2 regions of the Rossellomorea sp. GAMAL-10_SWC genome follow, and region 2 is predicted to be linked to the other one. Evidence: a T-box and tRNA genes for the amino acid it is inferred to sense, from the RefSeq annotation. Region 2 holds a T-box; the other holds one or more tRNA genes.
The links. The T-box of region 2 lies ahead of metG (methionine--tRNA ligase). A T-box ahead of a tRNA ligase gene usually reads a tRNA of that ligase, here a tRNA-Met.

Region 1: it encodes a tRNA-Met, which carries the amino acid that the T-box ahead of metG (methionine--tRNA ligase) is inferred to sense. The anticodon was not compared.

The regions. Positions count from the first base shown of each region.
Region 1 is NZ_CP144911.1:2,695,953-2,700,384, forward strand. It holds gene V5E38_RS13415 (MFS transporter) at 1-1,062, opposite strand, end outside; gene V5E38_RS13420 (superoxide dismutase) at 1,179-1,787, opposite strand; tRNA gene V5E38_RS13425 (tRNA-Ser) at 2,023-2,112, opposite strand; tRNA gene V5E38_RS13430 (tRNA-Met) at 2,125-2,201, opposite strand; tRNA gene V5E38_RS13435 (tRNA-Asn) at 2,214-2,288, opposite strand; gene V5E38_RS13440 (DUF1189 domain-containing protein) at 2,602-3,360, shown strand; gene yqfZ (protein YqfZ) at 3,479-3,811, shown strand; gene ispG (flavodoxin/ferredoxin-dependent (E)-4-hydroxy-3-methylbut-2-enyl-diphosphate synthase) at 3,929-4,432, shown strand, end outside.
Region 2 is NZ_CP144911.1:3,375,826-3,380,257, reverse strand. It holds gene V5E38_RS16750 (DoxX family protein) at 1-117, shown strand, start outside; partial or broken gene V5E38_RS16745 (FAD-dependent oxidoreductase) at 215-612, shown strand; gene V5E38_RS16740 (DUF2935 domain-containing protein) at 782-1,600, shown strand; gene V5E38_RS16735 (pentapeptide repeat-containing protein) at 1,730-2,203, opposite strand; T-box leader at 2,403-2,676, shown strand; gene metG (methionine--tRNA ligase) at 2,729-4,366, shown strand.

The DNA.
Region 1 (4,432 bases), 680 kb from region 2:
ATACACTTCACGTATAACGATGTATTCCACTCTATATTCCCTGGCCTTATACGATTTTCCTATTATATCATATGTTAAAGATAAGTAAGGTACTAAAATGATTGGATATGCCAAAGAAATTATTGCACCGTAAATGATTAATAAAGGAAATGAAACTTTAAAAGCGATTACAAAAACAGCACAAAATAGTAAAAAACCACCAATAAATATAGCTTTCATTCTAAAATTTTCTTTAATAATTCTTGTAACAATATAATAGGTAATAAAGCTAATTAACGATGTAATTAATCCGTATTTCCCTAATGCAAATTCACTTCCTGTCGATAAGAAAATATAAATTGAAATAACAAACATAAAAATCCCTTCACGAATCCCCTGAAAGAAATTAGCATATGTTACTCTCCGCCAATTATCATTTAATTTTCTTTCTTGAATGACGCGCTTAATATTGAACTCACTATCAAGTTCCCGTCTAACTAAGAAGCAACTTAAGACCACTGCACATATAAATAAAATAACTGCAGCAAGAAACACAAAATGATAACCTTTATTTCCAATCATTGAAGAAATAATCGCTCCAGCTATAAATGGGCCAAGCATTCCCGTGAACGAATTAATTAGCCCTAAAAAACCATTAAAAAATTGTCTAGTTTCAGGTTCTGTAACTTCAAACGTTAATAAGTTAAACGCTAAGTAGTAACAGCCATTTCCTATTCCTAAAATCGCTCCAATTAATATTGTTGCTAATAATGTCTTCGTTTCAAATAGTAAAACGACTATGTAGAATATTGCCAAAAACGAAATACCCGCTCTTAAAATGACAACTCGATCAATGGTTTTAGCTAATCTACCTGCTATTACGAATGTAAAAGCTTGAAAAAATGCGATCGAAAATTGGTACGAAGCAATTGGTAAATAATTATTTGATTGCTTCCACAAATAAACATTTACAAATGTGCTAGATAAAGCTGTCGCTAGAGTAAACAATCCACCGACACTTAGTAAAAGTATTAAATCTTTATTTAAATCTACGTCACCTATTAAAAATTTCCACTTACTCATCATAAACTCTCCTTTGTCTCATGAACTAGTTTTCCGAGTAAATGAAAATTTATCCTTTTTTAAACATAAAAAAAAACACTACTTAAATAAATTAAGTAGTGTTCATTTTTTATAAATTATTTAGCAGCTTGGTATAATTCTTCTACTTTTTCCCAGTTTACTACATTCCAGAATGCACCAACGTAGTCAGGGCGTTTGTTTTGGTAGTTTAAGTAGTAAGCATGCTCCCATACATCTAAACCTAAGATAGGCGTTTTGCCTTCCATTAAAGGTGAATCTTGGTTAGCTGTGCTTGTCACTTCTAACTCACCATTGTTTACTACTAACCAAGCCCAACCAGAACCAAAACGAGTCAATGCAGCTTGAGTGAAAGCAGCTTTAAGCTCATCTAAGCTACCGAATTTAGCGTTAATTGCTTCAGCAACTTCACCAACTGGAGTGCCAGTGCCTTCTGGAGTTAATAAAGTCCAGAATAAGCTATGGTTAGCATGACCACCACCATTGTTACGTACAGCTGTACGGATACCTTCTGGAAGTGCATCTAAGTTTGAAATTAATTCTTCAATTGAAGAAGCAGCTACTTCTTTACCTTCTAAAGCAGCGTTTAAGTTTGTTACATATGTATTGTGGTGACGAGTGTGGTGAATATTCATTGTTTCTTTATCAAAGTGTGGCTCTAATGCATCATAAGCATAAGGTAATTGTGGTAATTCAAATTTTGACATTTTTTATTTCCTCCCAAAGATAATAGTGAATTTCAATTTAAAGTTATCAAATATACTGAAAGATTTCAATAGTAATGCTTGAGAAAAGGGAAAGAAAGTAAAAAAGATTAATTTTTGGAAGAAAATTATTTAAGCGATGTGGATCAGAAAAGATATAAAATCTTCTTAGATTAATTTATAAACCAAAAACGAAAAAAGTCTTCAACATGATAGTTGAAGACTTTTTCACTAATTAAGGAGTAAGAGGGATTCGAACCCCCGCGGGCTGTTACACCCCTGTCGGTTTTCAAGACCGATCCCTTCAGCCGGACTTGGGTATTACTCCATAATAAAATATTGGTAGCGGCGGAGGGAGTCGAACCCACGACCTCACGGGTATGAACCGTACGCTCTAGCCAGCTGAGCTACACCGCCAAACTATATAAATGGCTCCGCAGGTAGGATTCGAACCTACGACCACTCGGTTAACAGCCGAGTGCTCTACCACTGAGCTACTGCGGAATAATTCCTGTTGTCCTTAAGACAATATTTAATTTATCATGTTTTGAACTAGACGTCAACACTTTTTATTTTTTTTTGATTATTAATTTATATTAACTATTTTTTAGTGAAAATAAATTGTTTTATCGAGATGTAAAGCCAAACTTAAATACGATCCTAAAACCATTGTCTTCCTCTTCTTATTTGCTCTTATCATTTTAATTAAAGTTTAATATTCAATTACAAAAAAAAGATTATAATATACAAAATAGCCCGAAAGCTACATAATAAATTTCGGGAAGTGAAATAACATTAAATAAGAAAGGATGAGTTTATGAATATATTTAAACAATTTTGGTTTAGTTTATACTCTCCAAAAACAATATCAAGATATAGACTCCAAAAAATCGGTAAAACAATCATTTTTCTTTTCCTACTAGCAATTTTATATACTCTTCCTGGATTCTTTTCATTAGTAAAAGATGTGAAGCTTCAGGTCAATAATGTTTCTGATCTGCTTAAAGATAATATTCAATCAATTACTTTAACCAAAGGATCAATAACAATAAACGACAATACGCCATTCGAACGAAATATCGGCGAGTATAAATATGCTTTTTATCCAAAGGAAACAGTTATACCTACAAAATTAAAAAATGAACAGTATGCATTTGTTGTATTAAAAAATAGAATAATAATGAAAAATGAAAAAGGCGAACAAGATTTCCCTTACCCTTCATTAAAATCAAGAGTAATAAATAAAGCGGACGTTTCAAAATTTATTGAAAATATAAAAGAAGCACTTCCAGTAGTCTTAATCGCGTTATTTTTCTTATTTTATTTAGGTTATAGTATCTCTATATTTATAATTGCTACATTATTAGCGTTTATAGCATCTTTATTTAAGTCGACTAAGCACTTGCCTTTTAGACAACGCTTTGCAATTGTTTCGTATAGTTTAACACTACCTACTGTTCTCTATTTATTGCTAGGATTATTGAAAGTAAATATTTCATTCCAAACGTTAATTTTTATAATATTAACAGTTGCTATGTACACATTAACAATTAAAAATTTACCATCTAAAAAATAATGTTTACTGAAGTGTGTTTCACACTTCTTTTTTTTTGCTAAAATATTTATTAGTCCAAGCTCCTAGTAGGAATATTCGTTGTGGACAAGCATATAGTCTACAAAAGGAGTGATGATTAATGAAAAAAATAGCTTTTTTACTAGGTTCTTTATTGCTTGCTTATATAATATTCTTTGACCTTCAAGTAGGGACGATCCCAACTAAACATATTGCTACTGTGGCAAAAGCAACAAAATCAGAAACAAAAGAAACCTCACTTCCAAAATATGAAAAAATTCAAGTCAAAAACGGTGACACTGTTTTAGGAATTATCGAAAACCTTAACCCTGATTTTAACCAGCCAATTAGCCAAATTACAAAAGATTTTAGTGCATTAAACAATGGACTTTTACCTACTAAAATTCAAAGTGGAAAATCATATAAATTCCCAATTTACTCTTCACAAAAATAAAATTTGTGATATATTTCTTTAGAACCAGTTGATAAAATGAGTAATCATGAAGAAAATATGATAATGTAGATTTATACAAAATAGAAATAAAGTTATTTTTGAAGGAGCGAGTTACTCGTGAACGAAATTACACATAGAAGTAAAACACGTGCAGTTAAAGTAGGTAATGTAGTTGTTGGTGGAGCAAATGAAATTTCAATCCAAAGTATGACAACGACAAAAACACACGATGTTGAAGCAACAGTTGCAGAAATTAAACGACTTGAAGAAGCTGGATGTCAGATTGTTCGAGTTGCAGTACCAGACGAAAGAGCTGCAAATGCAATCGCTGATATTAAAAAACAAATTAACATACCACTTGTTGCAGATATACACTTTGATTATAAATTAGCCTTAAAAGCAATTGAAGGCGGAGTAGATAAAATAAGAATTAATCCAGGTAATATTGGTCGTAAGGAAAAAGTTGAAGCAGTAGTAAATGCTGCTAAAGCTAAAGGAATTCCGATTCGTATCGGTGTTAATGCTGGTTCATTAGAAAAACGAATCTTAGAGAAGTATGGCTACCCAACTGCTGATGGAATGGTTGAAAGTGCATTACATCACATTAAAATTCTTGAGGAT
Region 2 (4,432 bases):
ATCCGTGTTAAGGATTCGTTTAAACAAACTTTTACAATATTATTATTAGGTATTATTGCGTTTGTACTTTTATGGATTAATTATTCCAATCTCTCAAGTTTCCCGGGATTTAATTAATTTGCAATCAATATATTCAGGGATTAATAAGGCGACGACAGAATAATAATGACAGTACTTAAATCAATCTTATATGTAAAAAGGAGCGATTTTAATAATGTATGATATCGTAATTATCGGCGCCGGACCGGCGGGAGCAAGTGCTGCTTTATTTGCAGCAAAAGCTGGTAAAAAAACTCTAGTTTTAGACAACTACAAGCCGAAACAGCAACTTATGAAGCTAATCAAGTGATTTTAGCTACAGGCTTAAGTGTGGATTTAGCTGAAAATGTGGGACTAAAAACAAAAGCTGGAACAGAACCTCGCATAAAGACCGTACTTGATGTAGATTCGACTGGTAAAACAAATATAGAAGGAGTATGGGCAGCGGGAACTGTTGCAGGAACAAGTGTTCATACGATTATTACAGCAGGTGATGGAGCAAAAGTTTCGATTAATGTTATTAGTCAATTAGATGGGAAACGATATGTTGATCACGATGTTTTGAAATCATAATCTATAAATAAGTTAGCATTACTTCAATTGAAGTAATGCTTTTTTTATAAACTAATATTAAATTTTAGTAGACGAATAGCTAATCTACTTAATAAAGATGTATCTGTAATAATTCATATTTTCATCAATATATTAGAAAGTGAAATGAATTATGTTAGGAGGGGTCCGATTGTCGGATGTATTTATAGCACGTTCTTTAGATGAGATTCAGTTTTGGTCAAGGATCATGAAGGAGCATTCACTCTTTCTTAAATTAGGCTTTAATTGTGATGATACTGAGTTAATTCAAGAAGCAGATCAATTTTATCAAGTTTTTGAAGCAATAGGAAATAAAGCCCAATCATTTTCGCTTCAAACGGATCCTCAGCAAATTAAACAGTTTAATAATGAGGTTCATCAAGCAGCTTCCATGATTTGGGCCTATAAGCGGAAAATCCTTAACTTACTCCTTACTTGTAAAATAACGGGCAATAACTTTCCATTATTAGTTGACCATACAAGTAGAGAAGCAGCCTATTTTGCAAATCGCTTGACTGAATTAAATAATGGTCAACTCCAACCACTACCCGCTGCAATTATCCAGGAAAATGTTTTCTTTTTAAGAATTATGGCAGACCATGCAAAATTTATCGGACATTTATTAGATCCATCAGAAAGAAAACTAGTAGATCAAGCGAGGGAATTTAGCCATGATTTTGATCAACTTCTATACCAAGCCGTAGATTTAGAATCAATGAGGCCACAATCGGAAACAGTTCCGATTCTTGACCAATTCCTTGATGAAAACCGTGTATCGGTAAAATCACTTAGAGATTTTAAGAAAACAGCTCGCGACCTAATAGAAGCTTGTAGAATTAAAAGTATCATTCACCCACTGCTTGCAGATCATGTATTTAGAGAAGCAGATCGATTTTTGCATATAATTGACGCCTTCGAAGCACAGTTAACAGGGAATGGAAACAGAAATATTGTACTGGACGACCATTAAGAACAACGCAAGTTACCATAGACACGAAAAAAGAATCTGATTATAGATTCTTTTTTTATTGCGCGTTGAAATGGGTAGCATAAGTAGAAAAGGGTTTAAATAATTGATAACATACTTTTTATGTAGAAATTATTTCCTCTCACTATAACTCTTTAACAAATCTTCAACTAAAATGCCATTAATTTTCAATCCTGATAAATTACAATTATTAATTTCGACATGGCTTAAATCACAGTCCGTGAACTGACTATTTGTTAAATTGCAATTCTCAAATTTAATAGAATTAGCGTGATCGTCAAGATTTAGATCATCCGGAATGACAATATTGCGGAAGCTTGTTCCAGCTAAATGAACATGATCAATTATTAAGTCTCTTAAATTACCATTTGTTATTTTTGTATTAGACAAATTAACATCTGAAATTCGAGTTCCGAATAAATTTACGTCATTTAATTCCAGATTTCTCATGTTTGCATTTGTAAATTTCGAATTTGCCAAGCTTACATTATTAAAGTCTAAATTATCAGCTCTTACTTCATTAAAAGTTGAAAAAGACATATCTGTTTTTTGTAACTCAAATAATGCAGTCTTCCAATTTGACATTACATCTCCTCCTAAAGCTTTGATAATTGAATATATTTAACTTAGTTCCGGAGAATCCCTTCACTCTTATTCATTTTTAATTTCGACAAATAGTTGAATCAACTTTTATTTTGTAATTCATACTATATAAAAATCTATAATCGTTTTTAAATAGTTTGACTTTTCAATATCTTTTTTATAAAATCTTTTTAACATTTGAATAAAAGCAATGAAGAGGAAAAGTAGAATAATGTTATTTTTTACAGAGAGCTTCGGTAGCTGAAAAGAAGCATGAATACTTATTTGAACAATGGCCTCGGAGCTTCGTACTGAACGTATATTTCATATTAGTAGGCTACGACAAGAGTTGGCACTTGTTACCAAAGTCACAGTATATAAGCATTTTTATGCTTTTAGTACTTGCAAAGACAAATGTATGCAAATACTTTGTGAACTAAGGTGGTACCACGTGGATATTAAACCTCGTCCTTATCTTTTATAGATAGGGGCGAGGTTTTTTGCATTTATAAATTAGGAGGAATTGGAATGGATATTTTTATTGGAGGAGCTTGGCCTTATGCAAATGGTTCATTACATTTGGGGCATATTGCAGCTTTACTGCCAGGTGATATTCTAGCTCGATATTTTCGTTTGAAAAAAGCGAATGTATTATACGTTTCAGGAAGTGACTGTAATGGGACACCTATTGCTATTAAAGCAAAACAAGAAAATGTAACTTATAAAGAAATTGCAGATCGTTACCACCTTGAATTCGAGGATAACTTTAAGAAATTAGGATTTACCTATGATTTTTATACAAGGACAGACGCACAGCATCATCATCATACTGTACAAGAAATTTTCTTAACTTTATTACAAAATGGGTTAATTTATAAAAAAGAAATTGAACAATGTTATTGTGAAGAATTTGAACAATTTTTACCAGATCGTTATGTAGAAGGAAATTGTCCAAATTGTGGTCAACATGCGCGTGGAGATCAGTGTGATTATTGCTCTGCTATTTTAGATCCTTTAGATTTATTAAATAAAACATGTAAGTTATGTGGAAATCCTCCATCCGTAAAAAACACAGAGCACTTTTATTTTTCATTAAGCAAGTTACAAGATGAGCTAAAGGAATATGTTGATTTTGCTAAAATGAGTGGATGCTGGCGTTCGAATGCGATCCAATTAACAGAACGATATTTAAATGAAGGGCTTCATGACAGAGCAGTAACAAGGGATTTGCCAAATGGAGTAAGTGTACCAGTAAAAGGGTATGAAAAGAAGAAAATATATGTGTGGATCGAAGCAGTGTCTGGTTATTATTCGGCAAGTAAACAATGGGCACTTAGCATGAATCAAGATGACACCAGCTTTTGGAAAAAAGAAACAATTTCATATTATATTCATGGTAAAGACAATATACCGTTTCATTCAATTATTTGGCCATCTATTTTAATTGGTTTAAAAAAAGAGGCTCTTCCAACTCATATTGTTTCAAATGAGTATTTGACGCTTGAGAAGAAAAAACTGTCCACTAGTAAAAACTGGGCTGTATGGGTACCATATTTAATCGAAAAATATCATCCAGATTCAATCCGATATTTTTTAACAATAAATGCTCCAGAAAATAGGGATACTGATTTTTCTTGGAGGGAATTTATTTATAGTCATAATAGTGAGCTATTAGGCGCATATGGGAATTTTGTAAACCGCACATTAAAGTTTCTTGAAAAGTACTATAATGGTGAAGTCCCAGAAGGGGAAATTGAACAATCAATTAGATTTGATATTAAAGGGCTTTATAAGTCTGTTGGTTCACAGTTTGAATCGGCTAATTTCAAAAAGGCCGTGGAGGAAGTATTTGAATTTATCCGATCTGCAAATAAATATTTTGATGAAGCAGCGCCTTGGAAACAAGTTAAGGAGAATTTGAGCGAATGTCATAACACGATGGTGAGTTGTGTCTATGCTATTGCCAACCTGGCGCAAATCTTACATCCAATCCTACCTTTTTCGAGTAATGAAATAAAAGAAATGCTAAATTTACCAAACTTTGAATGGAAGGAAATTTCTCCGTTTTTAGTAAAAATTAACGAAGTAAATCCTCTTTTTGAAAGAATTGATGTAGGTAGAATAGAGGAAGAATTAGAACAGTTAACTAACCAATCGAAAATTTAATAAAAGAAAGCATTAATAATCAGTGTGATCATTAATGCTTTTTTTTTGAAAAACATAAAATAATTG